3 regions of the Shewanella sp. KJ2020 genome follow, and region 2 is predicted to be linked to each of the others. Evidence: predicted binding sites of a transcription regulator. Region 2 holds the regulator's gene; each other region holds the start of a gene.
What was found. Region 2 encodes LexA, which represses DNA repair genes until DNA is damaged. Its sites were predicted from a motif close to TACTGTATNNNNATACAGTA; they were not measured.
Positions count from the first base shown of each region.

Region 1: MJO46_RS19575 (DNA topoisomerase III) is a predicted target of LexA. The motif match lies at 2,297-2,316, and genes of this name have one in related genera.
Region 3: recG (ATP-dependent DNA helicase RecG) is a predicted target of LexA. The motif match lies at 3,755-3,774, and genes of this name have one in related genera.

Region 1 is NZ_JAKUKD010000033.1:111-12,744, forward strand. Features, by position in the region: gene MJO46_RS19565 (sodium:alanine symporter family protein) at 37-1,530, opposite strand; gene MJO46_RS19570 (hypothetical protein) at 1,823-2,110, opposite strand; gene MJO46_RS19575 (DNA topoisomerase III) at 2,329-4,440, shown strand; gene MJO46_RS19580 (alpha/beta fold hydrolase) at 4,642-5,931, opposite strand; gene MJO46_RS19585 (MBL fold metallo-hydrolase) at 6,112-6,756, shown strand; gene MJO46_RS19590 (XdhC family protein) at 7,075-8,091, shown strand; gene MJO46_RS19595 (nucleotidyltransferase family protein) at 8,091-8,822, shown strand; gene MJO46_RS19600 ((2Fe-2S)-binding protein) at 8,826-9,329, shown strand; gene MJO46_RS19605 (molybdopterin cofactor-binding domain-containing protein) at 9,331-11,577, shown strand; gene MJO46_RS19610 (DUF1097 domain-containing protein) at 11,787-12,278, shown strand; gene MJO46_RS19615 (methyl-accepting chemotaxis protein) at 12,383-12,634, shown strand, end outside.
Region 2 is NZ_JAKUKD010000019.1:47,670-60,303, forward strand. Features, by position in the region: gene MJO46_RS12040 (efflux RND transporter permease subunit) at 1-1,092, shown strand, start outside; gene MJO46_RS12045 (ribonuclease T2) at 1,312-2,400, shown strand; gene MJO46_RS12050 (VOC family protein) at 2,449-3,222, opposite strand; gene mtr (tryptophan permease) at 3,365-4,621, opposite strand; gene plsB (glycerol-3-phosphate 1-O-acyltransferase PlsB) at 4,621-7,044, opposite strand; gene lexA (transcriptional repressor LexA) at 7,205-7,825, shown strand; gene MJO46_RS12070 (cell division inhibitor SulA) at 7,822-8,334, shown strand; gene coxB (cytochrome c oxidase subunit II) at 8,736-10,274, shown strand; gene ctaD (cytochrome c oxidase subunit I) at 10,284-11,876, shown strand; gene MJO46_RS12085 (cytochrome c oxidase assembly protein) at 11,878-12,459, shown strand; gene MJO46_RS12090 (cytochrome c oxidase subunit 3) at 12,456-12,634, shown strand, end outside.
Region 3 is NZ_JAKUKD010000028.1:550-7,127, reverse strand. Features, by position in the region: gene MJO46_RS14680 (YkgJ family cysteine cluster protein) at 144-557, opposite strand; gene MJO46_RS14675 (GGDEF domain-containing protein) at 649-2,475, opposite strand; gene MJO46_RS14670 (ABC transporter substrate-binding protein) at 2,492-3,517, opposite strand; gene recG (ATP-dependent DNA helicase RecG) at 3,791-5,866, shown strand; gene MJO46_RS14660 (DUF3014 domain-containing protein) at 6,065-6,578, shown strand, end outside.

The sequences.
Region 1 (12,634 bases), on a different contig from region 2:
ATCTTAGGACGGGACAACACTATGACACCGCAATCGCTATGAGATGTGGTTATTGGTCTCTGCCGTTTGGGATGTTTGCGCAGGTTGATCTTCCCCTGCACTTTTACGTTCTACCCAGTAATCTGCATTCTTAATACCGAGTTTTTCTGGGTCAAATAATGGCTCCAGCCCTTGACTCTGTTGTGATTCATAATCCTTAAGGCAAGTAAAAGCAGTTTTTTGCAAGAGGATAATGGCGACAATGTTGAGCCATGCCATCAGGCCGACACCTATATCACCTAATCCCCAAGCCAGATCTGCCGTTTTCACTGTGCCATATACGGTAGCGCTCATTAAGACGATTTTAAGCAAAACTGTTAGCCAAGGACGATTTACCTTACGATTAATATAGGCAATGTTGGTCTCGGCAATATAGTAGTAAGCCACAATCGTGGTAAAGGCGAAGAAGAACAGGGCGACGGCTACAAACATGTTACCAAAGCCTGGCATCATGCTTTCCATTGCCGTTTGCACATAACCAGGGCCCGCAGCAACACCCGCAATACCCGTGTAGAGTGCGGCACCTTCAGGGCCTTGCACATTGTAAAGCCCAGTGATAAGCAGCATAAAACCAGTGGCAGAGCACACAAATAGCGTGTCAATGTACACTGAGAATGCCTGTACTAATCCTTGTTTTGCGGGGTGACTTACCGCCGCTGCCGAGGAGGCATGTGGGCCCGTACCTTGGCCGGCTTCGTTAGAATAAATACCACGCTTGACCCCCCACATGATGGCAAGCCCTAAAATAGCGCCAAAGCCCGCATCAAAGCCAAAAGCACTCTTGATAATTAACCAGAGAATATCGGGTAGCTGGCCAATGTTAAGTGCAATAATCACGCAGGCGACAATGATATAACCCAGCGCCATAAAGGGCACGACAGTACTCGCAAAGTGGGCGATACGTTTGACGCCACCAAAAATGATAAACCCGAGCAGCATAGCCAATATTGCCGCTGTCACATTAGGATCAATATTAAAAGCCGTTTTTAAGCTCGAACCAATAGAGTTGGCTTGCACGCCGGGTAATAGGATCCCGCAGGCAAAAATGGTCGCAATGGCAAAGACCCAAGCATACCATTTCATACCTAAGCCTTTTTCAATATAAAAAGCCGGGCCACCGCGGTATTCGCCATTGATCTTTTCTTTGTAGACTTGGCCTAAGGTTGATTCGACGAAGGCTGAGCTGGCGCCGAAAAATGCCACCATCCACATCCAAAATAAAGCACCTGGGCCACCAAAAGTGATTGCCGTGGCAACCCCTGCAATGTTCCCTGTACCAACTCGACCCGCTAAGGTCATCGCTAATGCTTGAAAGGAAGACACCCCAGCGTCAGTGCTTTTACCATCAAACATCAGACGGATCATTTCGGGCAGATGACGTAATTGGAGGAATCGGGAGCGAAGGGAGAAATAGAGCCCAACACCTAGGCAAAGAAACACGAGCGCAGGGCTCCAAACGACACTATTGATCGCATTGACCATCTCATTCATATAGTTCAACTCCAATATTTTGTTGTTTTTGCAGAGTTTTTAGATTTACGGGTTTAAAATTTATTTGAAAAAGTCGCATTCGTTGACACTTAACACTTTTGCCAACGTCCAAGGTACTCAACATAACTATTTTTTGGGTTGCTTCATAGCTAAAGTTGTTAAATATTTGATAGTTTGATGTTCTTTTTTTACAAATGGAGTCTTGAAGGGGAAAACTGAGGTCAGCAGGTCTTTAAGATGAGGTTGGCCTGATAGGAGGTCAGTGGCGACTTAATATCCCGTGAAAATAGCGTTAGATAACGAGCCACAACATCATCCATAGCGCAAATAACCAAGCCAAACTACGGCGACTGACGCTATGATCCAGCAGTAGTGAAAGGCTCACGGCAATAGGAATAAACTGAATAATGTTCCAACAGACCATTGGAGCCTTAAGATTGATCTTCTCAAGTCCAATCTGACATAGGAGGCTTAATGCTAATAGCATTAGGCTGTGGAATATGACTAATTGATTGAGTCTTAATGCTAATTTTGGTTTTAAAGCGGGGTTTGTTGGATAGGGGAGTGTGAGTGTTTTCATATATTTCTCCTGATTTATTTCTCCTGTAACTGACAGAATACTATTCTTAAATGAGAACGATTCTCAAATTAATTTACACAGCTTTAGTTTTAGGGAGCAAGCTGTTTAAGTACGAATTGTTAAAGATGCACTCGTTATCGATACCAAGATACCGATTTGCACTCTTAAGTACTTTGCGCTAAATTATACTGTAATTATATCCAGTGTTTGGTGTTTGTATGATCCTCTATATCGCAGAAAAACCTAGCCTAGGGCGGGCCATTGCCGATGTATTGCCTAAACCCCATAAAAAAGGCGATGGATTTATCGAAGCCGCCAATGGCGATTGTGTGTCTTGGTGTGTCGGTCACTTGCTCGAACAAGCGGAACCTGATGCCTACAATCCAGAATATAAGTCTTGGAAATTTGAGCACTTGCCTATAGTGCCGGACAAATGGCAGCTTAAACCTAAGGCGGCGACTCGCAGCCAACTCTCAGTATTAAAAAAACTGGTAAAACAAGCCAATACACTCGTTAATGCTGGCGATCCCGACAGGGAAGGGCAATTATTAGTCGATGAAGTGATTGCCTATCTTGGCGTGACGGGTGACAAGTTACATCAAACTCAGCGGTTATTGGTTAGCGACTTAAACCCACAGGCTGTAAAACGGGCGCTAAGGCAACTGCGCAGCAATCGCGAGTTTATTCCTTTGTCCACTTCGGCCTTAGCTCGCAGTCGTGCCGACTGGCTCTATGGGATGAATATGACGCGTGCCTATACCATTCAAGGTAAAAAGGTCGGTTATCAGGGCGTGTTATCGGTTGGCCGCGTGCAAACGCCCTTGCTTGGGCTTGTGGTGCGCCGTGATGAAGAGATCGCTAATTTTCAATCTAAACCTTTCTATGAAGTGTTGGCCCATTTGGCAACCGAAAAGCAGGAAACCTTCTGTGCAAAATGGCAACCCAGTGAAGCCTGCTTACCCTATATGGATGAAGAAGGGCGAGTGTTAGCCAGAGGTTTAGCGCAAAATGTGGTGAATCGCATCAGTGACAAACCTGCCTTAGTGACGCAATTAGCCTCTAAGGATAAGAAACAATATCCGCCTTTGCCCTACAGTTTATCTGCATTACAAATAGATGCGGCGAAACGTTTTGGTATGAGTGCTAAGGACGTGCTCGATACCTGCCAGAGTCTGTATGAGCGTCATAAACTCATTACTTACCCACGCTCCGACAGTCGCTATTTACCCGTTGAGCAACATAACCTTGCGCCTTCGGTGCTTAGGGCGGTGAGTCAGGGGGCTGGCGAGTTATTGCAAGGGGCTAATGCGCCCGATCCCAGTCTTAAATCTAAGGCGTGGGATGATAAAAAAGTGGATGCACACCATGCCATAGTCCCCACAGAGAAAACTGCTAATTTATCGAGCTTAAGCCTGCGGGAAAAACAGCTTTATCTGCATATTGCCCGCCAGTATTTAGCGCAGTTTTATCCGGCTTATTGTTACAGTGAAACCACAGTGCAAGTGACGATTGAGGGCGGCTTATTTAATACTAAGGCGCGTCAAGATCAGTCTCTAGGTTGGAAACAACTCTTTGCCCGCCAAGAATCTAATGGCAGCAGGGCGAGTGGAAACCAATCGACGGAGGAAAGTACAGGCAAGGACGATGAGGATAATGATGAGTTTATTGGCCAGCTACCGCCTCTGAAATTGGGGCAGGCTTTGCATTGTACTCGAGGCGAATTGCTTGAAAAAAATACCCAGCCGCCGAAAGCTTTTACCGATGCCACTTTACTCAGTGCCATGACAGGGATAAGCCGTTATGTGACCGACCCAGAGATCCGTAAAATACTCAAAGAAACCGATGGCTTAGGTACTGAAGCTACCCGTGCAGGTATCATCGAACTGCTATTTAAACGTGGTTTTTTACAACGCTTAGGTAAATCGATTGTCTCGACAGATGTGGGCAAAGGATTGATTAACAGCCTGCCCGCAAGTGCGACTACGCCGGATATGACCGCGCTTTGGGAGGCGAGTCTGAACGGCATTTGCCATAAAGAAACCTCCTATCAAGCCTTTATGCAACCGCTGCTAGGCACTTTATCCACGCTTATCCAAAATGCAGGAGCACAACTGCCAACCGCGCTTAATGGTTTACAAGGCCAAGGTTATCGTAAAACGGCTGGGAATAAATCCGGTTATCGCAAGTCGCCTTACCGTAAAGCCTCTAGCTCTGCAAAACGCACTGGCACGGCAAGTACCGCAAAAACAAGTACAAGTAGCAGTGCGAAAAAGTCGAGTGCGAGTTCAGGGACGCGGAGTCGAACCCGCAAAGTGGCTGCTGAAGTTTGATGGATACGAGTGTGGGATTTTCCGACCATTAAACAATAGCTGGAACTAGCCTTAAATTTTTTGCAAAAAAAAAAGAGTAAACCAAGGCGGTTTACTCTTACGGAAAATAGGTCGTTGAACGTTGTAACCAAAATCACTCAGTTGGATGAGGAGCCCAGTTACAATGACAGCTTTTACTTAATTAACCCTTAAAATTAACATCTATCTTAAGAGTTCACCCCGATTCAAACTGATCAGTTTATCTAAAATCCGCTCGCCATCCATACGGATCCCATTATGTTCATATTCCGATGTGAGCCAATATTTTAGCTGGCCGATTTGCTGAGCTGACTCAAGGCTGTATTGCATTTCGACAAACATATCCTCGCTATAAATGGCCGCGGCAACGGGGACGCGGTTTTGGGTAAGTTGTTCCAGATGGTAAAGCACTGGCCAATCGGATTTGCTGGCCAGTATTTCTGCTGCAGCTTTGAGTGGCCTGAGGTGGCTAAATTGATCGAACATCCAAGGGTAAATCATTTCGCCAGTGAACAGGAAAGGCTTACCGACTTGGTAGTTAAAGGCGGGAAATGCTTGTCTTACCCTGTGCGCCGCCCACTGGGATGCGCTCTGCTGGCAATAGATGGCCTCGTGTAGCAGGGCAAAAATCGGGTTAGTGTTATAGTCGAGTAGTTGGCAAAAATGATTTAAGAATAATGGATTTACTTCTATGCCGGAGGGCGTGTTGATCAGGGCTTGTTCTAGCAGATAATAGACAGACTCCGGTCCTTGCTCCATGCCTAAGTTGATACCAAGTAGCTGCAACATTTCAACGGTGAGCCGTTCCCCCGTGGCCAAATACACTTCATTGTCAATTAAGTGCTTGGCTAACCGCGTGACTAAATGCTGGGCATCGTGAAAGCGCTGGAAGAAAGCGTGGTTTTTTGCGAGCACTCGATGATAGGTCGCTTGATACACTTCATCACTGCTACGGGTTAAGGATGGAATTCCCCCTGTGATATAGGCTTCACTCACGCCTTTAGGGGCGGCGCTCAGATAATGCAAAACGCAAAATCCCCCAAAACTTTGACCAAGAATCGCCCATTTATCGGCGGGGCAAAGTTGGGCGCGAATGGCTTCGGCATCACGAATGATATTATCGGCCCTAAAGTGGCTAAGGTACTGCGCCTGTTCTATGGGCGTTAAATGTTTAAGGCTCTGGTAATTAACCGGTGTCGATAAGCCCGTGCCGCGCTGATCGAGCAGTAATACGCGAAATTCTTTGAGCGCGCGACGGATCCAACCACTATTACTGGCAGGGCGCATGGCGGCAAACCCTGGGCCACCTTGAAAAAACACTAAGTAGGGGAGCTTTTTATCTTTGTTTTCAGTGCTACACAATTCCCTAGCAAATACTTTGATTTGTTCAGCAATTGGGTGCTGATAATTGAGGGGCAAGGTAAAGGTATGTTTTTTGGCAAGCACACCAGCAAGAACAATATCGGGTTTCATCAATCAACCTCTAGGGTAGGGCTTTGAGTATATTGGCAGATTGTATACAAAAGCACTGTTCCTGCAAGTTGGGACTTTTTGATGTGGCTTTGGTGAAGATCAATTTTTATTGTAAAAAATTGAGCCATGATGAGCCTCTTAGCGTAATCTATCGGCTATGGATAACACGAGATTGAAGCTATGAAGTATCAAATTATTCCTGTGACACCTTTCCAGCAAAATTGCAGTTTGATCTGGTGTGAGAAAACCAAATGCGCGGCGGTAGTCGATCCGGGAGGGAACATAGATCGCATTCAAGCTGAGGCGGCTAAACTGGGGTTGACACTGAAAAAAATCCTCCTGACCCACGGGCATATTGACCATGTAGGCGGTGCTAAATCCCTTGCCCAAGCGGCGAATATTCCCATTATTGGCCCCCACATTGCCGATAAATATTGGATTGATAGTTTACCTAAGCAGAGCCAAAATTTTGGTTTTCCCCATTGTGAGGCATTTGAACCGGACCAATATCTAGAGGAAGGCGATCTGGTTACTTTAGGCGAGCAAACTCTGTCGGTGCTCCATTGTCCTGGACATACGCCTGGGCATATTGCCTTTTACTCGGCGTCTTCAAAATTGGCTTGGGTGGGGGATATTCTCTTTAGAAGCTCAATTGGCCGTACCGATTTTCCCCAATCAAATCATCGGGATTTAATTCACTCGATCACCGAAAAACTGTGGCCCTTAGGTGCCGATGTCGAATTTATTCCGGGTCATGGTCCTATGTCGACCTTTGGTGAAGAGCGCGAGCATAATCCCTTCGTGGCCGATCAGCTGCTGCTCTAATTCAAATATATTGGTGCGGCTAGTACTGGCTATCAGTCCTATCAAATTGCCGATGAATTAAGGCAAAGTTCCGATGAGCTCACTCGGCATCGGTGAATCTAGGCCGCCACCTGTGATGACATGGATGTCAATTCTCGCCCATTCTAAGCCACAATTTTCAGCGCGACATTTTTTGTAAACTATTGCCCCTATCAAAATAGAAACGTCTTTGCTAACGTGTTATCGCAACTGTCTAATGATTGTGCCTCAACGAGTTAGGTTTAATTTGAAGATAGTTTATACCTTGTCAGATATTGATCACCGAGCGGAGCCCTGTGGATGGAACACCAAATCGAAGACTTACTTGAGCATTGGTTACCGCTGGCGGATGACGCTTGGGTGTTGGCGGTGATCACCGCTATTCAAGGTTCTGCTTACCGTAAACCTGGCGCCATGATGTTGTTCCACGAATTCGGTCAGGAGGCGGGAATATTAAGTGGTGGTTGCTTAGAATCCGACCTACGCCGCCACGCTCAACATGCCATGCAGACTAAGCAAGTCATGTGCGTGACCTATGATGCCAGCGATGAGTCCGATGCCAGCTATCGACTCGGTTGTGGCGGTATAGTAGATATCATGTTGATCCCACTGTTAAAAGAGAATCACGATCTTGACCTGATTGAACTCGTGCAGGCATTTCGCCACGGTCAATCGGGGTTTTATCAATTGCCATTAGTTAAAGCGGGGACGGATGCGCGCCAATATCAAGCCGCTTTCTACCCCGAAGCGTTGACACCGTTCCCCGCCAGCGATTTTGTCCGCACGGGCATCTTCACCCAAGAGGCGGGAAAATCGCTGATCATTCCGCTGAGACCAAGATTCCACCTTGGCATTTTTGGCGGTGGTATCGACGCTAAGCCTATTGCCGCCATGGCCCATACCTTAGGCTGGCAAGTGACGGTTTTTGATGGTCGTACCGCCTATGCCAGAGCGGCGGATTTTCCCCATGCCCATGTAGTGAAACTTGCCGCGGGGGAATTAACCGCGAATCATATCGGCCAATTGGATTGTGCCGTAGTGATGAACCATAACTTGGGCTTAGATGCTGCGGCATTGAAGGTTATTCAAGCCCATCCACTCGCTTATGTTGCCTTACTTGGCCCAGCTCATCGACGGGATAAAGTGCTGGGGATGGCAGGGCTGAGCACTGAATCTTTTTCTGGAGTGTTTTCTGCTCCCGCAGGACTGGCCCTTGGGGGCGAGTTACCGGGCGCAGTGGCCTTGAGTATTTTGGCCCAGTGCCACGGCGTACTCCATGGCGCGACCTTAAAACATCTCGATGAGATCATGCGTTAATGACATTGCCGCCAGTGCCAAAGTCGACAGCGCTAACGCTGGCAGAGCAAGCGCCACTGTTATCCAAACGGTTGTTGATTGTGGTACTGGCAGCGGGTGAGAGTCAGCGCTTTGCGGGGGTAAAGTTAGCGCAGCTTGTACCTTCGCTTAGCGCGACTGGAATCAGTGAACAAGCCATCATTTGCGCCCATGTTGAACGTTTACAACAGCTTTATTACCAAGATTTAGAGCCTCAAGGCACGCATTCCCCCAAAAATGCCCCTTTGTTAGTCATACTCGGTGCTCACCAGCCTATATTACAACCATTATTAGCCGAACTTAAATCTCGCCAACTCTTTGATATTTTAGTTAATCCACAGTGGCATACGGGTTTGGCCTCCTCGGTGAGTTTGGCGGCCAGTTATGCTAAGGAACAAGGTTTTGATGCCATGCTGCTGACACTGGCTGATCAAGTGGCCTTGAGCGCCGAGGATTATCGACAGCTTATTCTTATGTGGCATAAAACCGGTAAAGAGGTTGCCGCCCATTATTTGGATGATGTGGGTGTACCTGCTATTTTTAATGCTTCAACATTGCCGCTGTTCACTCACTTAAGTGGTGATCGCGGGGCTAAATCTATTTTAAAACAACAAGCACAGCAGGGAGCGTTAGTCGCTATAACACTACCCAGCGCCGCAATTGATATTGATACCCAAGCCGATCTTGCGTCGTGGTTGGCACTTAAGGAGTGAGTTATGGCAGAAGTATTATCCCCCCAATCCGTCGTCAAGGAAGCCAGTACCGCCGCTTCCACCCAAACACTTTCCATCAACGGTAAATCATTTACCTTAGATGCCGATCCTAAAATGCCCATCCTGTGGGCGCTACGGGATATTTTAGGGCTTACGGGCACTAAATATGGCTGCGGAGCTGGGCTATGCGGTGCTTGCACAGTGCATTTAGACGGCCAACCCGTGCGGGCCTGCTTAACCAGTTTGGGGCAGGCACAAGGTAAACAACTAACAACAATTGAAGGGCTGGATAATCAAAAGCTTAAAAATGCTTGGGCCGAACATAATGTACCCCAATGCGGCTATTGTCAGGCGGGCCAATTGATGTCGGCTGCGGCGTTAGTGGCGCAGCATCCGAAACCCACTGAAGAGCAAATCAACTCTGCCATGTCGGGCAATATCTGCCGCTGCGGCACCTACCCACGGATTAAAGCCGCGCTGCAACACTATGCCAAACTGGAGGGCTAAGATGAGTACTTTTACTGCCGTAGAAAATATCAGCCGCCGCGATGTGTTAAAACTGTTTGGCGCAGTGGGTGGCGGACTCGCATTAGGGGCGAGTGGACTAACGTGGAGCCCCATGGCGCTGGCACAGGATAAAGAGGCGCGGCTGAATCTGTTTATTGCTATTGGTGAAGACGACAAAGTGTATCTTACTTGCCATCGCTCCGAGATGGGACAGGGGATCAGAACCGGCATTCTGCAAGTCTTAGCCGAAGAGTTAGAAGCGGATTGGGATAAAATCGTCCCCATTCAAGGCTTAGCCGATAAACGTTATGCTAGCCAAAACACCGACGGTAGCCGCAGTATTCGCGAAAATTATGATCGCATGCGTCAGATGGGGGCGATGGCAAGAACCATGCTAGAGCAGGCCGCTGCCGCACGCTGGCAAGTTCCCGTGAGTGAGGTGCATACCGCCAACCATAAAGTGCTGCATGCAAAATCGGGCCGCTCGGCCAAATTTGGCGAGTTAGCGTTAGCCGCATCAGAGCAACCTGTCCCCGCTGTGGAGTCATTAACCTTTAAAGAGGTTAAAGATTTCAAGCAGATTGGCGCATCACGCCAGATCGTTGATATGGACGCTATGTTAAGCGGCAAAGCTGTCTATGGCTATGATATTCAAGTCGATAATATGCTTTACGCCAGCATTATGCGCCCGCCTGTACTGGGCAGCGATGTGGCAAGTTTGGATGATACCGCAGCGCGTAAAGTGGCCGGGGTAATAGATGTGTATCGTTTGCCCGCCGCTAAGGGCGCTCCGGCGTTTCAGGCTTTGGGCGGCGTTGCTGTCATCGCCACAAATACTTGGAGCGCCTTCGAAGGCCGCAAAGCCTTAAAAGTCACTTGGACTCAGGCCGACAACAGTCAGCATGATTCAAGCCTTTATTTAAAGTCACTGGTCGAGCGCGTACAGCAAAGCGGTAAAGTCGTGCGCCAAGTTGGCGATGAGATCAAAAACTGGCCCGAAGCGAATACGTTAAAGGCGGTTTATACCGTGCCTTATTTAATCCATTCTTCTATTGAGCCGCCCGTTGCCACTGCCCATGTGACTGAAAAGGGCTGTGAAATCTGGGCATCGACCCAAACGCCGCAAAGTACCCAGCAAAATGTGGCCGCTGCGCTAGGCATGGAAGAAGAGGCGATTAAAGTCAATGTCACCCTGCTGGGTGGCGGTTTTGGGCGTAAATCCAAACCTGATTTTAGTGTTGAAGCTGCGCTGTTATCTAAGCAATTCAAGCGTCCAATTAAAGTGAGTTGGAGCCGCGAGGATGAGATCCAAAACGGTTATTACCATGCTATCAGCGCCCAGTCCTATCAGGCGTTATTCGATGCCAATAATAAACCGACCGCGCTTTTAGCCCGTACGGGATTCCCATCGATCAGTTCAACCTTTGCCGAAGGGGTGGAATATCCCTCCGGCGGTGAGTTGGATTTAGGCTTTGTGGATGTGCCCTTTGCTTTGCCGCATTTAAGATACGAAGCGGTAAAAGCGCAGGCGCATAGCCGTATTGGTTGGATGCGCTCTGTGTGTAACATTCAGCACGGTTTTAGTGTCGGCAGTTTTGTCGATGAAATGGCCCATAAATCCCAAGTTTCATGCTTTAAGATGTGGCGTAGCCTGTTAGGGGAAGCAAGGCGTGAGACCTTTAGCGATCAAGGCTTTAAATACGGCAACTATGGCGAAGATCTCAGTCGTCACCCCGTGGACGTGGGCCGCTATTTAGGGGTTATCGAAGCGGTTGAAAAAGCCCAAGCTAAGGCGCCCAAAGCGGGGAAAAATCAGGGCTGGGGTTTTGCCGTGCACCGCAGTTTTGTCAGTTTCGTTGCCGTGGCCATGCTGGTGGAAGTGAGTGAGGATAAACAACTAAAGGTACTGAAAGCCATCGCAGCTATCGATGCAGGCACCATAGTTAACCCCGATAGGGTAAAAGCCCAGACCGAAGGCGCAATTGTGTTTGGCCTGAGTTTAGCCTTGATGGGAGAAATCACATATAAAGAGGGCAAAGTGCAGCAATCGAATTTCCACGATTATCCTTTACTGCGACTCCCCCAAACCCCCGATATGGAGATCATCATTATTGAGTCCGATGCACCGCCTGCAGGTGTCGGTGAGCCGGGTGTACCGCCCGTTGCCCCGAGTTTGACCAATGCGATTTTTGCGGCGACGGGGCAGAGGATCCGCGATCTTCCCGTGAATAAGCTATTGCGAGTGTAAGTTCTGCAATAGGGTTAACTGAAAGCATTTGAATAAAAAAGCGCCTAATAAGCGCTTTTTTCGTTTTTTTACCACAAAAAAATTGCTTGTTAGCGATTTTACGGGCATTAATGCCGAAAATTAGTAATAGATCAGGTTTTTGTTACCAGAATAGAGGTAATTTAACCAACAGATAAACTTCCGTGAATAGAAATATAAAGGGGTCATCCATGGAAAATCGTTGGCAAGTCGCTATCTCAGCCGGCCTATTGGCGGCTATTTGGTGTGGCATCGCAGATGCATTTCATCTGGTCACTTGGATTGGCTTTTTAGGGTGTAGCACTTTTTTTGCTCAACCTAAGGCTGGTTTTCAAGGCGTGATGATGGCGTGGTGCACGAATCTGTCCGGGGTATTTTGGGCTTGGCTCATTATCTTTGGCAGCAGCTTTTTTGTTTCGCCCGTATTTGGGTATATTTTTACCGGCATCGCCACCTCGGCCATGTGTTTACAGGCGAGCTATCAAAAGTTGAGCTTTATCCCTGGCGCCTTTATTGGTTGCTGCATTACCTTCGCCATGGCGGGGGATGTTGCCAATATAGTGCCACCCTTGGTCATAGGTGGCTTACTCGGTTTTAGTATGAGTCTATTAACGGGGCAATTGGTTACTTTGACACAAAAGTGGTCGACAGCGACTCGTAACCAAGTGGCTAGCGCGGATTAGCATTATATCTGCTTGGATCTTATTGTTGGCGTCTTTGCTGCGGCGATCTGATCTATAATATTGATTTAGTGCCAAATAGCATTTTGCTCTTAGGAATTATCAAGATGAAACAAATCCAGTTTCGCACCATTGATGCCATATTGATCAAATTCAGCCTTAACGGAAAGTTTTGGGTTGTTTGCTCTATGGTGGCGCTGATCACCGCTGCCGTGGCACTTGTTAACTACCAACATGCCCACCGTAATCTCGAAATAGCCTCCCTCGCACGGGTACAAGCAACCGTCGATACCTTCGCCCAAGTGGCCAGTTCCCAGCGGCTTGAGGGTGACGTTCTGACACAATTTGCCCGTGATAAC
Region 2 (12,634 bases):
GGTGCCGATGTGAACGAACTCCAAAGCTTAGGGGCAGAAATCGAGGCCATCCTCAGTAAAGTGCCGCACACTAAATCGGCCTACGCCGAACGCAGTGGTGGTGGGCGTTACATCGATATCACCCCAAAACTGGATGTGGCAGCTCGTTACGGTATGTCGCTGCAGGATATTCAGGATGTAGTGCGTTACGCCATTGGCGGTATGGATATTGGCCAGTCGGTGCAAGGGGCGGAGCGTTATCCTATTAACCTGCGTTATCCCCGCGAACTACGCGATAATATTGAGAAGCTACGTGAACTCCCGGTGATCACTAAATCGGGAAATTACCTGCCACTGCGAAATTTAGCGGATATAGAGATCACCGATGGGGCTCCTATGCTCGCCAGTGAAAACGGTCGCTTAATCTCTTGGGTGTTTATCGATATTGAAGGAACATCTATCGGCGAATACATTACCACCGCCAAGCAAGCATTAAATGCTGAGCTAAAAGTACCTCCACGCTACAGCTACACCTTCGCAGGGCAGTATGAGTATATGCAGCGGGTCGATGCAAAACTGAAGCAAGTGATCCCTATGGCATTAGCGGTGATTTTCATTCTACTAATGATGACCTTTGGCTCCACTCTGCAGGCGAGTATTATCATGCTCAGCCTCCCCTTCGCGCTGGTCGGTAGCACTTGGCTATTGTATCTACTAGATTACAATATCTCAGTCGCCGTCGCCGTCGGTATGATTGCTTTGGCGGGCGTTGCCGCCGAGTTTGGGGTAATCATGCTGATTTACCTCAATAATGCCATTAAGCACAGGCAAGAGAAGAATAACTACCACACAGTTACCGATCTCAAAGAAGCCTTAATTGAAGGTGCTGTTATGCGTATTCGCCCTAAAGCCATGACAGTAGCCACTATCTTTTTTGGCCTACTGCCTATTATGTGGGGCGCGGGTTCGGGTAACGATGTAATGCAGAAAATCGCCGCACCTATGGTCGGTGGTATGGTGACGGCACCATTACTGTCGCTATTTGTACTGCCAGCACTCTACCTACTGATTTACTCGCGTAAACTGAACAACAAAGTTGAAACGATAAACTAGTCGGATATAGGCTCATAACGACCCAAGCTAAGTCACCTAAATCCCCTCAATACCTATAGGATTGAGGGGATTTTTATTATCAAATTGGCTCAAAAAAACCTAAAATCAGCACTCAATGTATGCCAACCCCATAAATTGCTCTTCGCTCAGGCAAGGATTCGCTCAATGACCCCATTCTATGCAGCTATAGTCAAAAAGCCCCTAAGTCGCTTATTCATAATGCTCTTATATGTACTAGGAGCATTGAGTGCTTACTCCTTCCCCGCCTTGGCCGCGCCCGCTAGCGGCGAGTTTATTGCCGACAAACGCTGTGAGCTCTTTCAATCGAAAAATAAACAAACCAATCCCGATGATTGGCAGAGCAATATGGGTGAGCGCTATCCAGTGCTCGAAATTCTCGGCAATAGCGTTAAACCTGATTGGCTGCGAGTACGGACCAATGCCACAACCTCGCCACTGCGCTGGATTAGCGGCGATTGTGGTCAATATCTGTCTAATATTGCTGGCAGTAATGTATCGACATCCGCAATGGCGGTGGAACCCGCGCAAACCACTAAAACATCGGATATCAACACAAAGTATAACGAGAACCTTAAAACACCGAGAACCACAGAAAAACGCCAAGCTAATCAATGCCAAATCGAGGATAATTTTGATTCACACATATTAGCACTAAGCTGGCAAAGCACCTTTTGTGAACTCTATGGCCGCCGTAAAGCCGAATGCCGCGCCCTCAGCCAAACGCCAGATTCAAGCCAGTGGCAACACTTTAGCCTGCACGGGCTATGGCCGAATAGACAACAATGCGGCACGCGTTATGGCTATTGCAGCAAGGTCAAATTGCAGCCGAATGATTTCTGTACTTATCCAGAATTTGAACTTAAACCATCGGTGCGCAAAAATTTAGAAGAAGTGATGCCAAGCGCCCGCTATGGCACCTGTTTGGAACGTCACGAATGGTGGAAGCACGGTACTTGTCGTAACCAAGACCCTAACGAGTATTTTTTATTAGCAACCCAGCTGACTCAAGCGGTCAATACCTCGGCATGGGTACAAAAATTCATCCATGACAACATAGGTAAGAATGTCAGTAAAAGTGATTTAAACCAAAGCTTTGATACAAGCTTTGGCCAAGGTGCACATACAAAAATCAGTCTAGAATGTGCTAAGGGATTATTAAGTGAAATCCGCATTAACTTGCCCGAAGTCATTAAGGCCTCGGACTCCCTACCTAGCCTACTCGCCAAAGCCAATCGGGCCAAAAAAGGTTCTTGCCCCGAGACCATAGCAATTGATAACCCGAATTAACCAGTTTTACAGCTAATAGACGCCCAGTGGGCGTCTATGCCTTATCGATCACATTTGATCCAGTTTAATCACCGCAAATGTCGCACCTTGGGGATCGGTAATCACAGCAAACCGACCCACCTCTGGAATATCACTCGGCGGAACACAAATTTGCCCTCCCAAACTCTGTGCTTTATTGGCAAACACATCGCAATCTGCCACCACAAAATACGGCATCCAATGGGCAGGAATATCTCCCCATTCGGGCATAATCGTCATCATGCCACCGATAGATTGGCCAGCAACCTGCCATTCAATATATTCAATATCAGCCACTTGGCTGGTTAGTGCTGTCCAAGGGAAGATTTTACAATAAAAGGCCTCTTCACTGAGGGGGGAACGGCATGCTAATTCGACCCAGCACAGAGTATTAACCTCGCCCTGACGACGGGCACCTATATGGTTTTTGGCCTGCCACAGAGCAAAGCGCGCGCCTTCGGGATCGCTGACCTGCGCCATGATCCCCGCATCACCCACAATATGCGGCCCCATATGCACTTGGCCACCCGCAGCTTGAATATCTGCAATACAGGCATCAATATCTCTCACGGCAAAATAGACTCGCCAATGGCTGGGGATCTGCGCCTCTGAACTCGGTATTTGGTACATGGCGCCCAAGTCGTCGCCATCTAGGTTAAACAGCGAGAAATGCCCCTCAGGAATAGGCATCTCAATCGCATTCCAACCAAACATGGCATGGTAAAATCCCTTAGCCCCTTGCCAATCGTGGCTTGCGAGTTCAACCCAACATGCATGTCCTTGTGCGTACTGAGTAATCTTCATTATTGGCTCCCATTTTTGTCTCAATCGTAGGAGTTAAGCTGGAGTTTTTCGTTCTGTCCAGTATCCGAATTAAAAAGACAGGCCTTAGGAATAAGTACAAAACAAAAAGCCCTCAAATGAGGGCTTTGGCGGCATAAACAAACTAGGAATATTGTGGCAGTAAATCCGCCATCGCCAGTAAATGGCAGGCCCCTGTGACTATGCCAAATAACACCACAAGGATGATCAAGGGGGTTCCACCTATCACTCTAAAACCTGTGCTGTCCTGGAATAGTTGCCGAGATTTATAGGCCATAAGCGCAGGCACTATCACTGCCCATACGGTCGCCGCTAATGCCGCAAAACCGATGGCGATAAGGAAACCATCTGGAAACAGCAATCCCAAAATCGTTGGCGGCACAAAGGTTACTAATGCGGTTTTCATTCGGCCTGTACGGGAATCATCGAAACCAAATAGGTCGGCGAGATAATCGAATAGACCTAAGGTCACACCGAGGAATGAAGACGCCACGGCCAAGTTGGCAAATAGGGTTAGCATGCTGTTTAACCAGCTACTCGCCATCACCTCCGACAAAGCGCCCACTAAGACCCCCATATTACCGCCCTGGGCGATAATATCGCTAAACTGGCTACGGGGAATATTGCCCATGGTTGCCACTAACCAACAGGTATAAATCACCAGCGCAATAAAAGTACCGATGAAAATCGCCTTGATAATGGTCGAGGAGTCCTTGCCGTAGTACTTCACTAAGCTAGGTACGTTGCCATGGTAACCAAAACTGGCGAGACCAAAAGGCAGAGCCGCCCATAAATAGGGAGCAAAATGCTGAGTGCCATCGGGCTCCAATAGCTTAGTCACATCTATTTCAATCAACAAATTGCCGATAGCAAGGAAGAAAGTGATGATCATTCCACCAAGCATAATAGTGGTAATACGATCCACGGCCTTAGTGCTAATTAACACTATGCTCGCTAACACAATGGCAAATACTAATCCCGCCACACTTTGGGGTAATACTATTCCCATGCCCTGCAAGCTGTGATTCACAATCGACCCGCCGCCACTAATGTAGGCATAGGTCAAAATATAGAGCACGAAGGCAATAGAAACGCCATTCACAATCCGCCAAAACTGCCCTAGGGTTTGTTTGGTTAAGGTATCGAAGCTAGCGCCAGGTTCAAAATGCAAATTGGTTTCGAGCAAGAGTAAGCCCGACATCAACATACAAAACCAAATGCCGAGTAACATAAAAATCGAATAGCCGAACCACATACCGGCGCCCACCACGGGCAAGGAGAACATCCCCGCCCCTACGGTTGTACCGGCAATAATCATGGCACCACCGAGCAAAGACTTACCTGCGGGCTTATGTTTAGCCGCATTCATATGATTTGCCATTAAACAATGTGCTCCGCAGTGACACTCGCTACAATCGTCTGTCTCACTGTGGCTCTCAATAGGCCATTGGCTTGATCTCGAATTCGCTCTACGTTGGATTTATCTCCCTCACCAGAGAAATAACCCAACTCTTTTAGCTTAACACTCAGCGTATTATAGAGTTTTTTATCGTAAAACTCAGGCGCAGTAATGCCGTGCAACGCCCCTAGACGCTGGGCAAGTAGATGGCTTTCAGACTCAAGTTCCGAGCGTTCCATCTTAGGTCTATGGGCTAACAAATTGAAAATAATTGCATAACGCTGCAGAGTTTCACTCACAGAACCCGCAAGCAGTAGCAGCTGGCTGGTGTGTTCCGTCACGACCGATAACCCCTCCTGCTCGGTCACTAAACCTTGCTCAACAAAGAGGTCCAGCACTTGATTTACATAGGCAGGTAAATCCTTAATGCCCATGAAAAGTTCGGCTTTTAGCAGCGGATAAAAGTCATTCACTATCCCGAGGATCTGCTGCCGCTGAATTTGCTCATTGTGGGTTAAACAACTCGCAATCAATGACGGGATAATAAATAAGTGAATAATGTTATTGCGATAGTAAGTCATTGAGGTCGCTTGATTCTCATCGATAGACACTATCTCACCTAATGGATCGGCATTAATGGAGAACTTATTCAGATCCAATCCTTGTTGCACTAAATGCTTACCATCGCCTTCGGCAACCGAGGTAAACGAAGTGTAAGGCACACGCTTAAGCAGGGTCAGGTATAAATCTAATTGACGCTCGAGCAAACAACGCTCTAGGGCGTTTCGCTCCGATGCCAATAACACTAAACTGGTCAGGGTGACAGAACTGGCGGCCGCGGCATCATTAATGCGCGTCATCACCCGATTCGCCAGCACATTAACCGCTGGCGTTAACCAAGTCGGTTTTTGTTCTGGATCATCGGCAAGCTCTGCCCGCCAATTAGGCGCCCGCTCATTTAAGAAGTTTTGCAGCGTTATAGGCTCACCAAAGTTCACATAACCTTGGCCAAAATTACCTAATTTACGAATAGCACCAAAGACTTGCCAAACAGATTCTTTCTGCTTTTTCTTACCGCTTAATTCTTTATGATAAGTGGCCACTTCCATCACATGGTCATAGCCTAAGTACACAGGCACTAAAGTCACAGGACGTTCAATCCCGCGCAGTACACTGTTCATCGTCATCGCTATCATGCCGGTTTTGGGTGCCAACAAACGCCCCGTACGCGAACGGCCACCTTCGGAGAAATATTCCACCGAATATCCCTTAGCAAACAGTTGGTCTAAATACTCACGGAATACTGCGGTATACAGCTTATTGCCATTAAAACTGCGGCGAATGAAGAAGGCACCACCACGGCGGAACATTGGCCCAGCGGGCCAAAAGTTGAGGTTAATGCCAGCGGCAATGTGCGGCGGAACCATGCCTTGGTAGTACAGAATATAGGATAACAGCAGGTAATCCATATGGCTGCGATGACAGGGCACATAGACTATTTCGTGGCCATCGTGGTGCAACTGCCGAACTTGCTCGGCACCTTTTATGTTGATCCCGCTATAGAGTTTGTTCCATAACCAAGTCAAGAAACGCTCTGCAATACGGACTAAACTGTCCGAATAATTTGCCGCAATTTCATCTAAATATTCAATCGCAGTCTCACGGGCTTGGGTTTCAGAAATCTTCTTGCTAGACGCTTCTTCCTGAATGGCCTTACGCAGGGATTCGGATTTAAGCAGCGAATGGAATAGCGCCTGACGATTTGGCAACACAGGCCCCGTCATCACCTTACGCTGACGGCGGAAATGCACCCGCGCAACCCGTGCTAACTTATGGGCGATCCCCATATCTGTGCCATGTTCGTCGGCCATATAACGCAGTGACACAGCATTGGAAAACTGCACAAAATTATGCCGACCTAAAAATAAAATCATTAAACACTTGCGCAGCCAGGTCGGATTTTCACGCTCCAATACCGCCGCCTTCATAGTGTCGTCTTCTTTACCCGGCGTGCGGCCCCAATACAGGCTGACAGGCACCAACTGGATATCCAGTTCAGGTCTTTCCTTATGCACGGCCAATAAACGCATAAAACATTCAAGGAAAGGCGCATTACTGGCACGCTCACCAAATAACGGCTTGCGTCCTTCGAGGCAAACGACGCGGGGAGCCACGACGCCATTGGCCACTAAAGGTTCGTAGGGACTGGGTAACCCTAGCTTGGCAGTGATTTCGCTCAATGCAGCGATATCACTAATGGATTCTGTTTTCATCACATAAGCAAGGGGTCTGGAAGCATCCAGATTCAGATCGGCAAAGGGATCCTGAGGCACCACAATAGTGTGCACTAAGTGTTTTTGGATCCAACGTAATGATTTCAACCAAAGAGAGTCTTGTTTAGGCATTTTTCTTATGCAATTAAATACGTTCACTAGCCCAATAGAATACCAGACTCTGGGGAACATTCGCTAATACTCTCCGATATCGTTAAAAAGTGGTTAATACTTGCACTACCAACAATACTGTATATACTAACAGTAACTGTATAGAAAAACAGGAACCACCATGAGACCCTTGACGCCACGCCAAGCTGAAATTTTAGAGCTAATTAAACGAAATATTGCCGATACAGGCATGCCACCTACTCGGGCGGAAATTGCTGCACGTCTAGGTTTTAAGAGCGCCAATGCGGCGGAAGAACATCTTAAAGCGTTAGCGAAAAAAGGCTGTATCGAGATCATGCCCGGTACGTCTCGTGGTATCCGTCTCCCAGCAGAGGAAGAAGAAGTCACTGAATCTGGCCTACCGCTTATCGGTCAAGTCGCTGCAGGTGAACCTATACTCGCCCAAGAACATGTTGAGCAGTATTACCAAGTTGATCCCAGCATGTTTCATCCACCCGCCGACTTTTTACTGCGCGTAAAAGGCGACAGCATGAAGAATATAGGTATTCTCGAAGGGGATTTGCTGGCCGTTCATAAAGTACAACAGGCAAGAAATGGCCAAGTGGTTGTCGCCAGAGTCGACGACGATGTCACGGTTAAACGCTTCGAAAAAAAAGGCAACTTAGTCTATCTACACGCCGAAAATGAAGATTATTCGCCGATTAAAGTCGATTTAAGTTTTCAAAGTTTAACAATTGAAGGACTCGCCGTCGGTGTGATCCGTAATGGAGATTGGCTATGAACAAACTACTCGGCAATGCCCCGCGCCATCCAGGTTTATGGTTAGATGAAGTACGAGATACAGATACCGACTGGCAACATACTCCGATTAGCTGTATGCCAACCCAAACCCAAGGACAGCACGAACTCGTGCAATTAAGTGCTCAACTCGCACAGCTCAGCCAGCAGGGGCGATGGGTTGTACTTATTAATCCTCCAAGCATCGGCTATAAGCAACTCCTTGCTAACGCTGGAGTACGTATGGATCGCATCCTGTTAGTCCATGCCAAAGATGAGGTTGAAACACTCTGGGCAATGGAAAAAGCCCTGACAAGTGGTACGTCCAGTGCGGTCATTACTTGGACACAATCACTCGATGCCCGCGATAATCGTCGTCTACAAATTGTCGCTAAAAGTGCCCGCGCTATGGGAATTGTGCTCGAAGAGGTGAACAGTCACTTACGCTGCGATACTAGGCTCGAGCAACAAACACACTTTAGCCAGCAAGCTTTTTTCAACTCTATGCATTAATTTTTTACGCTATATTTTACCGTCAAAGCCGCCTCACCTATGAATGTGAGGCTTTTTTTTGGCAATTTTTCAGACAATTAGAAAAATAAGTGATCTTGATCAATATTTAAACAGCAAGTATGGTTGGTTAAGTCGGTGATGATATATCACCGCCGTGGCACAGAAATCGAACAGCTATCCCGTTTGAAATGCCACTAAAAATAGAGAACAGATTTATTTCAGTCGTATGTGCCAGCGTGGCTTATACCAGCAGTAATAATACTTAATTAAAAGTAACAGCCGCCAACGCACGTTGAAGTCAAAAATGCTTTTTTGGGAACTGAAGAGTTTGCATAGAGTTGAGACTTACTGTGTTGCTCTTCTTTGTAGTTGCTATTCGCAATTGGCAGAGGAGAAGTCTTGTGAAGCAATTGTTGTATTGTTTACTCGTGGTGTTATTCGCACCACCGTTGGCCGCCGCAGATACGCGGCTCAACATGACCCCCGGCGTAACCGAGATCAGTGGCAAGGTTTATCACTTGCACATGACCATCTTGTATATCTGCTGTGCGATCGGCTTAGTGGTTTTTGGGGCCATGGTTTACGCCATGATCAACCACAGAAAGTCCAAAGGCGCAGTCGCATCCCATTTTCACGAAAGCACTAAAGTCGAAATTGCTTGGACTGTTTTGCCATTTATCATTTTGATCTTAATGGCAATTCCAGCAACAAAGACATTAATCGCGATGGAAGATCCCAGCAATGCCGATCTCACCGTAAAAGTCACGGGTTCCCAATGGAAATGGCACTACAGCTATTTCGATCAAGACATTGATTTTTACAGCATACTCGCCACACCCAGAGCACAAATAGAGGGCACCGAAACCAAAGGGGAAAATTACCTTTTGGAGGTCGATAAGTCGCTCGTGCTACCGATAAACCGCAAAATTCGCTTCCTGATGACCTCTGAAGATGTGATCCATTCATGGTGGGTACCCGCTTTTGCGGTGAAGAAAGATGCCAACCCAGGATTTATCAATGAGGCCTGGACGCGCATAGACAAACCCGGCATTTACCGCGGTCAATGCGCCGAGCTTTGCGGTAAAGACCATGGTTTTATGCCCATCGTAGTGCAAGCCCTACCCGAAGCCGAGTTTGATGCTTGGGTGGCGGAACAAAAACAAGCCGCAGGGGCTGCGGCAGAAGCCGCTCAAGCCGCATTATCACAAACCCTCAGTAAAGAAGAGCTTATGACCCAAGGTGAGCAAGTGTACCTAGGCCACTGTGCAGCCTGTCATCAACCCAATGGCGAAGGCTTAAAAGGCGTATTTCCACACCTCAAAGGCAGCCCGATAGCAACGGGATCGCTCAGTGGTCACCTTGAAATCGTGATTAACGGTAAAGCGGGTACCGCCATGCAAGCCTTTGGTAAGCAATTGACGGCACAGGAAATGGCCGCTGTGATTACCTATGAACGTAATGCATGGGGCAATAATACTGGCGATGCTGTGCAGGCCAAAGATGTTAACGAGCATATGAACGGCAGCGCTGGCACACCAGCATCTACTGCAGCGCCAGCCAATACGACCCCAACTCCCGCGCCTGAACCTGAGCCAGTTGCAGTTGTCGATCCCGCCAGCCTCCCCACACTCAGCCATGATGCTCTAATGGCCGAAGGTGAGGCTGTCTACGCCACCACTTGCGCAGCCTGCCATCAATTAACGGGTGCAGGAATACCCCCCGCCTTCCCGTCACTGGTGGGCAGCGCTATCGCCACTGGGCCCATTGCTAATCATATCGACATAGTAATACATGGCAAAACGGGCACGGCGATGCAGGCATTTGGCAAACAATTAAGTCCACAGCAACTCGCGGCCGTCATTACCTATGAACGTAATGCTTGGGGCAATAATACCGGCGATACAGTGCAACCTGCTGATATCGCAAGCCATGGACAGTAGGGGATTATGATGAGCACAATGACTCAAGATCAAACCGCAGCCCATGATGACCATCATCATGGTGCGCCAAAGGGCATCATGCGCTGGGTGCTAACCACCAACCATAAAGACATAGGCACTTTGTATTTATGGTTCAGCTTCATTATGTTTTTAACCGGTGGCGCTATGGCCATGGTGATCCGCGCTGAACTGTTTCAGCCCGGATTACAATTGGTCGAGCCCAATTTTTTCAACCAAATGACCACAGTCCATGGGCTGATCATGGTGTTCGGCGCCGTGATGCCAGCCTTTACTGGGCTCGCAAACTGGCTGATCCCTATGATGATTGGGGCGCCCGATATGGCGCTGCCACGGATGAATAACTGGAGTTTTTGGATCTTACCCTTCGCCTTTACCATTTTACTCAGCTCACTGTTTATGGAAGGCGGCGGGCCTAACTTTGGTTGGACCTTCTACGCGCCACTATCAACCACTTATAGCCCCGATAGCACGGCACTCTTCGTGTTCTCTATTCATATCATGGGGATAAGTTCAATTATGGGCGCAATCAACGTGATTGTGACCATAGTGAACTTACGTGCGCCCGGCATGACATGGATGAAGCTACCGCTGTTTGTGTGGACTTGGCTTATCACAGCATTCCTACTGATCGCTGTGATGCCCGTCCTCGCGGGCGCTGTAACTATGGTGCTGACCGATAAGTTTTTCGGCACTAGCTTTTTCGACGCCGCGGGGGGTGGCGATCCTGTGATGTTCCAGCATATCTTCTGGTTCTTCGGCCACCCCGAAGTTTACATCATGATCTTGCCGTCCTTTGGTATCATCTCAGCCATAGTGCCCGCCTTCAGTCGCAAACCATTATTTGGCTATGCATCAATGGTTTATGCAACTGCGAGTATTGCAATTCTGTCGTTCCTTGTGTGGGCACATCATATGTTCACTACAGGTATGCCAGTGTTTGCCGAGCTGTTTTTCATGTATTGCACTATGTTGATTGCGGTGCCAACTGGGGTGAAAGTATTTAACTGGGTGGCGACTATGTGGCGCGGTTCACTCAGCTTCGAAACCCCTATGTTGTTCGCCGTGGCCTTTATCATACTCTTCACCATTGGCGGTTTTTCAGGGTTAATGCTCGCCATTACGCCCGCCGACTTCCAATACCACGACACCTATTTTGTGGTGGCGCATTTCCATTATGTGCTAGTGACTGGGGCGATTTTCTCCATCATGGCGGCGGCCTATTACTGGTTACCTAAGTGGACGGGGCACATGTACAACGAACGGCTGGGACAGTGGCATTTCTGGTGTTCGGTGATTTCGGTCAACGTACTGTTTTTCCCAATGCATTTCCTTGGGCTGGCGGGTATGCCAAGGCGTATTCCCGACTACTCGATTCAATTTGCCGATATCAATCAAATTGTCTCTATTGGTGGGTTTGCCTTCGGTTTATCGCAATTGATTTTCTTAGTGCTAGTGATCAAATGCATCCGTGGCGGCGAGAAAGCCCCCGCTAAACCTTGGGAAGGCAGTGAGGGTTTAGAGTGGACATTGCCAAGCCCAGCACCCTACCACTCCTTCACGACACCACCCGAGGTGAAATGAAATGACAAACAATCACCAGCCCGACAAATCTAAGTCAAATCGCAAACTCATCAGCCTGTTAGTCATGGGTTGTATCGGTATGTTTGGCTTTGGGTTTGCGCTGGTGCCGCTATACGATGTGCTATGTGAGCAGCTTGGGATCAACGGTAAAACCTCCAGCACCGCCAGCAATTATCAAGCTATTACTGTTGATACTAGCCGGGTTGTTACTGTGGAATTTATCTCCCAAGTGCAAACGGGTATGCCGTGGAAATTTGAGCCGCAAACCAAGCGGCTCGAAGTCCACCCCGGCGAACTTATCCACACGGCTTTTTTGGCACGCAATCTCTCGGACAGAGCCATAATCGGTCAGGCGATACCTTCGGTATCCCCAGGCCAAGGTGCTGCCTACTTTAATAAGACTGAATGTTTTTGCTTTAATCAACAGCACTTAGCGGCTTCGACCAGCGCAGAGTTGCCACTCATTTTCTTTGTGGATCCTCAGTTACCTGAGTCCATCCACACTCTGACCCTCTCTTACACCCTCTACGACATTACCGACAAGCAGTTAGCGTCTGCCCTAGAGCAAGGAGCTGCAAAATGACTACAAAACATGAACCTTACTATGTCCCCGCCCAAAGCGCTTGGCCCATCATTGGTGCTATAGGGCTGTTTTTAATCGCCTTTGGTGCAGGAAGCTTTGTACAACAACTCAAATCGGGTGCCTCAGGTGGCGGCTATATACTGCTCGCAGGCATCGCCGTAATCCTCTTTATGCT
Region 3 (6,578 bases), on a different contig from region 2:
CATCATTTAAGTGACATATTTGTGGCGAAGCGGCTGAAAACTCACCCGTTAATGATTTTATCAGAATCTACAAATAGATAATTATAAAAGAATTACTACATCAGCGTCTTACAGAGAATAGGCAAACCTGAGCACTCAACAGCTCACGCCCGCGGGCGATAGGGGCAAAAATTTGGCTTAGGGCCAATTTGAGGATGATTGCGGCAAGTCTCGGGGCGTTGATGGTAAATAGTACAACGGCGGGTGTTGCTGTCCAAATACAGGCAATCATCATTCGCCATACGTGCTAGGGTAAAAATGGCAGTTTTATGATTAAAATTATCGATTAAGCGGGCTTTTTGTAGGCGCTTAGCAATGGCTTTTAGATCGCCTTCGGCCTCAAACTCATCCACTAATGCCATGCGGACTAAATCAGTCACAGTGACTTCGACGGGCAAGGTGCAACAAGTGGCATGGCAAGTGTCACACAGACCTTTACGGTACTTTTGCCAGGTAGACAAATCATCGATATTAAAAATCGACACCGCATTTGCCGTATTTTTACCACGTTTTGACACGCTCAAACCTAAAGATTGGAAATAAAGGGCGGCAATTATAGCAGGCAAAAATCAGAAATAAACCCGCTAACGCCCGCTCATTAAAAGCGACTTAGCCCCATGGGTTTATCTCGACCACCACAGTGTTACGCCCTTTGTCCTTCGCCTGGTAAAGACACATATCGGCCCGGCGAAGTACATCCGCCATTTTCAGTCCAGATAGGGTATCGAGCGCTAGATAAACCCCGCCAATGCTAGTGGTCACTTTGGCCATAGGCGAGCCGCTATGGGGAATATTTAACTCCGCAACTTGGTAACATAATTGGTTCGCAATCGCCCCTAATTGACCCGGCGTGACTCGCTCGAGCACGATAGCAAACTCTTCGCCACCAATTCTTGCGAGTAAAGCCCCCTGCGGTAATATGCCGCTGTGCATTAACGCCTCGGCCACCCGCTTTAGCACTGAATCTCCCTCAAGATGGCCATAGGTATCGTTGTAACGCTTAAAATAATCGATATCCAGCATTAACAATCCGGCGGGCACTTTGCCCTGCAATACGGCTTCTAGGGTCTGGGTAAAGGGGCGTCTATTGGTTAATCCCGTCAATTCGTCCGTTTCGGCCATGACCTGCAACTGCGCATTGACTGAGACTAAGGCTTGCTGCAAGCCCAACATTTGCCGCTCTTTTTCTGCACGTAGCAGTAATTCGTTTAATGCGGCGGCAAATTGCGTCAACATGGCGTTCTTCTGCGCGCTCCAATTTAACGGGCGATTCACAGTCGATAGCGACAATAATCCCTGCAAGTGACCGGCATTTTTAATCGCAAACGCCGCAATAGCGCATATGCCCACCGAATGCATAACGCCATATTCCTTCGGCGATTGAGCTTTTAAAAATTCAATATCCTCAATCACTAGGATAGATTCCGCTGCAAATTTTTGTTCCAGTAGAGTGACATTCTCAACGGAAATACCTTTAATTTGCTCGGCATTAGGCTCACTCGCCCACAGACTGCGATACTGGGCCTGCCCCTGAGTAAATTCGATAATACTCACCCTCTGGACATCGAATAATCCACCGATTTTCTGGCTGACCTCGGCCAAGCCTTCATCCAGCCTGAGCATATCCATATTGAGAAATTGCAATGAAATTTCAGCCAGTAATTGGTTCCCCCGCGACTGCCAATTGAGTTCTTGAGTGCGCTCCTCGACCAGACGTTCCAGTTGATGTTGCTGTTGCTGTAACGCCCTCTGCTGCCGCTTATTTAGGGCTAAATCGTTGCGGATCCTTTGGTACATGGCCTGCAGCGACAGGGCAACATGGCCAATCTCATCGGGGTTTGCCACAATCGCCTCGGGAACCGACAGCTTTTTAAGGGAATGAAGATTGATTTGATTGGCAAAACGTTCCAATGCGGACAAACGGCTCGTAACCAGTAAACGTACGAGAGTGAGGATAAGATAAATCATCAGCAGGGTTTTAAGTCCATTGCCTAGGACGATAATGATCAACTGTTGCCACAGTTCGTAGTACAGCTCATTCGTATCTAAACCGACGGTGAGGGTTCCAATTTGCTGATCTTGATATTCAATCGTATAGTGAAACAGCATCTGACTCCCATCACTGTCACGGACAGATCTCCCCAGTTGCATCGCAACTCCGTCAATACTCTCCAAATTCACGCTCGATACCATGGGCATCATACCTAAGCCCGATAGCAAATCGGAGAGTAAGCTACGGTCAACATCCCAGAGTGATTTGGCAATGCTAGGGAGAATAGACTCAGAATACTCCCGGATATCCGCCGTCGCATTGTCGATGCTGTCCTGATAATTCCATATCAGTTGCACCAGCATAGTTAACACCGCAAAAAATGAACTCACACCGATAATGGTGAGTGTCATTCGGTGACTAATGGAATGATTCTTATGTTTCATTGAGACCTATTAGGTATTATTGTGGCGGCAATTTATCCAAAATTTCAGCCTGAAAAATGGCGGGCCAATCCCTAGCAACTAGCATCTGATAAAAAGCCGAATCTGGCCTGAGCACATCGAATAACGCGATCCCTTCATAGGGCACATATTTTCGCGTCCGTTGATAGTGCTGCAATTGTACTAAGCCTAAGGCTCCCGCTAAAAAATGCCCACCACCGAGCACGCTTACCGCCTGTTCACGGCGGAGATGTAAAATGTCAGGCGAAGTGTTAATCGTACTGACGAATACCTCTTGACCCGACTTAAGTCCTTTTTCTTTCAATGCTTTTAGTACACCTATCGCCATGCGATCACTGGCGGTCCAAATCATATTGAGATCGGGATAGCGGCCAAGCAATGTCAACGCCTGACCATAGGCAATATCCTCACTCCATTGACCATAGACCGTTTGCACGACCGTCGCATTCGCTTGGATAAAGAAATAATCATGGGCACCTTGGGTACGAAGCACAGATGCTGGCGTCGATTTATCGCCCGAAATTAATAAAACCTTAGCCTCTTTATCCTTTAAATCGGCCATCAAAGATTTAGCGGTTGCCGAACCAATCGCATAATTATCGGGAATAATGGCGGGTAATAGGTATTCCTGCCAGTGGGGATCCTGCAGCAAGATATCACGCTCACCAACGGAGATATCATTTAAAATTAATTGCACATGAATAGGATACGGATAAAGCATCTGCAGCATTTTAAGTGCCGATTGCTTTTCATTTACCAAGATCACGTAATGGGGAAGAGAAGCTGAATCACTTAATAATTCAGCTAACTGAGTGATCATTTTGAAGTGATTACGATCCGAATGAATAATCTCGAGATTCATATCCAGCTTGGTCGATGCGACTGACATTAACCTATCGACATCGCCCCAAAAACTGTCCTCTGCAGCACCGGGATTAAAGAATACGACATCGAGTTTAGCCATCGCAGGAATGCTAAAAAAAAGCCCACATATCAAGAGACTGCATAATGTCCATAAACGCATAGGCGAGTTCTCCTCGACCGTGTTCCCCCAAACGTTATCCTTCATTCGAGATCACTTTATTATTATCGATTCACAATCCTGTTACCGCATCGTTGCCTAAATGCCCCCAATGGCAACAGATATTTCGATTAAACCACAAAATGATACAAAGTGAACTTTATGGGCAGAATATTTATGAAACGGGCCGCCAAGCGTAAAGCCCACCCCAAGATTGCCTTACGCATATACTCTGTTAGTATATGTATAAATTCACAGTGATTGAGTGCTAACAACTTGCAGCAATTGGATCTTGTTCCGATCACCGACCTCAAAGGCGTCGCTAAACGGGTCGCAGAGAAACTGGCCAAGCTTGGTATCACAACAGTACAAGATCTGCTGTTTCACCTTCCCCTGCGCTACGAAGACAGAACCCAAATCTATCCCATTGCCGCCCTAAGCCCGGGGAGTTACGGCACGATAGAAGCCGAAATTCAATCGACACAAATCATCCAAGGCCGTAAACGCATGTTGGTCTGCAATGTGCGCGACGACACCGGCAGTTTAAGCCTGCGCTTCTTTAACTTTTCCGTCGCCCAGCGTAATGCCATGCAAAATGGCTTGATGATCCGTGCCTACGGCGAAGTCCGCCGTGGTAGCCATCAAGCCGAAATAGTGCATCCAGAATATAAAGTCGTGTATCCCGGCGAGGATATTCACCTAAGCGATACCCTAACGCCAATTTATCCCACCACAGAGGGCTTAAAGCAGGTGAGCTGGATAAAGCTGACGGAACAAGCCTTAGTGTTACTGGAAGAAGGCGGCCTAACTGAGCTACTGCCACCCCAGTTGCAACCTAACAATATCAGCCTTAAACAAGCGCTGCAGACGCTGCATCGTCCTCCTGCGGGGATCTCTCAGTTCGATTTAGAGTTAGGCCAACACCCCGCCCAGCAGCGCCTCGTGCAGGAAGAATTACTCGCCCACAATTTGAGTATGTTGCGCCTAAGGCAGCGCAGTAATTTAGACGCCGCAGTCACTATGCCCGCCACCGGGCAGTTACTTAATCCCTTCCTCGCCGCTTTGCCCTTTAAGCCCACGGGGGCACAGCAAAGGGTCGTGGTCGATATAGGTAAAGATTTAGAAAAACCCCATCCTATGATGCGCTTAGTGCAGGGGGATGTAGGCTCAGGTAAAACCTTAGTCGCGGCGATGGCCGCGCTGCAAGCGATTGAAAACGGTTATCAAGTTGCCATGATGGCACCGACTGAATTATTGGCCGAGCAACATGCGGCCAACTTTGCCGCTTGGTTTGAGCCCCTAGGGCTAAAGGTCGGCTGGCTTGCGGGGAAACTCAAGGGCAAGGCGAGAAGCCAATCCCTCGAGGATATTGAATCGGGCGCGGCCCAGATGGTAATTGGCACCCATGCCATATTCCAGCAGCATGTAGTGTTTAATAAACTCGCGTTAATTATCATCGATGAGCAGCACAGATTCGGCGTGCATCAACGCTTAGGCCTGCGGGAAAAGGGCGTGAGTCAGGGCTTTCATCCCCATCAGTTGATCATGACGGCAACACCCATTCCACGCACCTTAGCGATGACTGCCTATGCGGATCTCGACACGTCCATTATCGATGAACTGCCGCCGGGGCGAACCCCTGTGACCACAGTAGCCATCCCCGATCAACGGCGAAATGACGTGTTAGACCGCGTCCGCAGCAGTGTCATGACAGATAAACGTCAGGCCTATTGGGTGTGTACTCTAATTGAAGAATCCGAAGTGCTCGAATGCCAAGCCGCCGAAGATACAGCCGAAGAGCTGCGCCTCGCCCTGCCCGAGCTCAATATCGGCCTAGTGCATGGCAGATTAAAAAGCGCCGAGAAACAGCAAATCATGGCCGATTTTAAGGCTGGGGTGATTCATTTGCTGGTGGCAACAACCGTGATTGAAGTCGGCGTCGATGTACCCAATGCCAGCCTAATGATCATCGAAAACCCCGAACGGTTGGGGCTAGCGCAGCTGCATCAGCTGCGTGGACGGGTCGGTCGCGGCGCCATAGCGAGCCATTGTGTGTTACTCTACAAGGCGCCCTTAAGCCACACTGCCAGCCAAAGGCTCAATGTGCTCAGACAGAGCAACGATGGCTTTGTGATTGCCCAAAAAGACTTAGAAATTCGCGGCCCGGGTGAAGTGCTCGGCACAAAACAAACTGGGCTGGCCGAACTAAAAATTGCCGACCTAGTGCGGGATCAAGCCCTAATTCCCCACATTCAAAAACTGGCGAACCATGTGATGTTGCAAGCTCCTGAGCGAGTAGACGCCATCATTCATCGCTGGCTAGGGCACAGGCAACAGTATGTACAGGCTTAGGTGCTAGATGTAACAGACCTAAGAGAGTATCTACCTAAAAACACAAAATAAATGCGATATGTTCAGCTAGGCGCTATAGACAAGCGCATGGAAACTTGCAAAATGAACCAACGGCCTTCAAACAAGTCCGTCCTTGCACTTTAATGTTAGCTGCATGTATTCACCACGTTACCTTGACGCTCAAGCGAAGGATGTAAAATGCAAGTTAATCAAGATGATAGAATAACACCTCAAGAGACTTCCTCTAGCAGCAATCGCTTCGCGCTTTTTGCGATAGTGCTCGTCGTGCTACTTTCCGCCGGAGGATATTATTACTATAGCGGTGATTCAGACTCGCCTAAATTGATCCCTAACGCACCTATTGTGCTGCCAGAGGCTCCCTCATCCGAGCCCATGACGCTCGAAAGCACACCCGAGCCAACAACCACAACCGATCTACCCGAGACGCCTCAAACCGCAACGGAAACCACAGATAGTCCGGCCACCGAGACCGAACCCGCCGTTGTGGTTGAGCCTATCCCCGCGCTGGCGGAGAGTGACGAATTTATTCACCAAAAAGCACTCGCCATTATCAACAACAATGTTGTCGGCTCATCCTTGATCACTCAGGATCTCGCCCGTCAATTCGTGGTGTTCGTGGATAACTTAGCCCAGGGCGAATTGACCCGTAAGGTAAGCCCTATCAAGGGGCCTGAAAAACTCTTCACAGTGT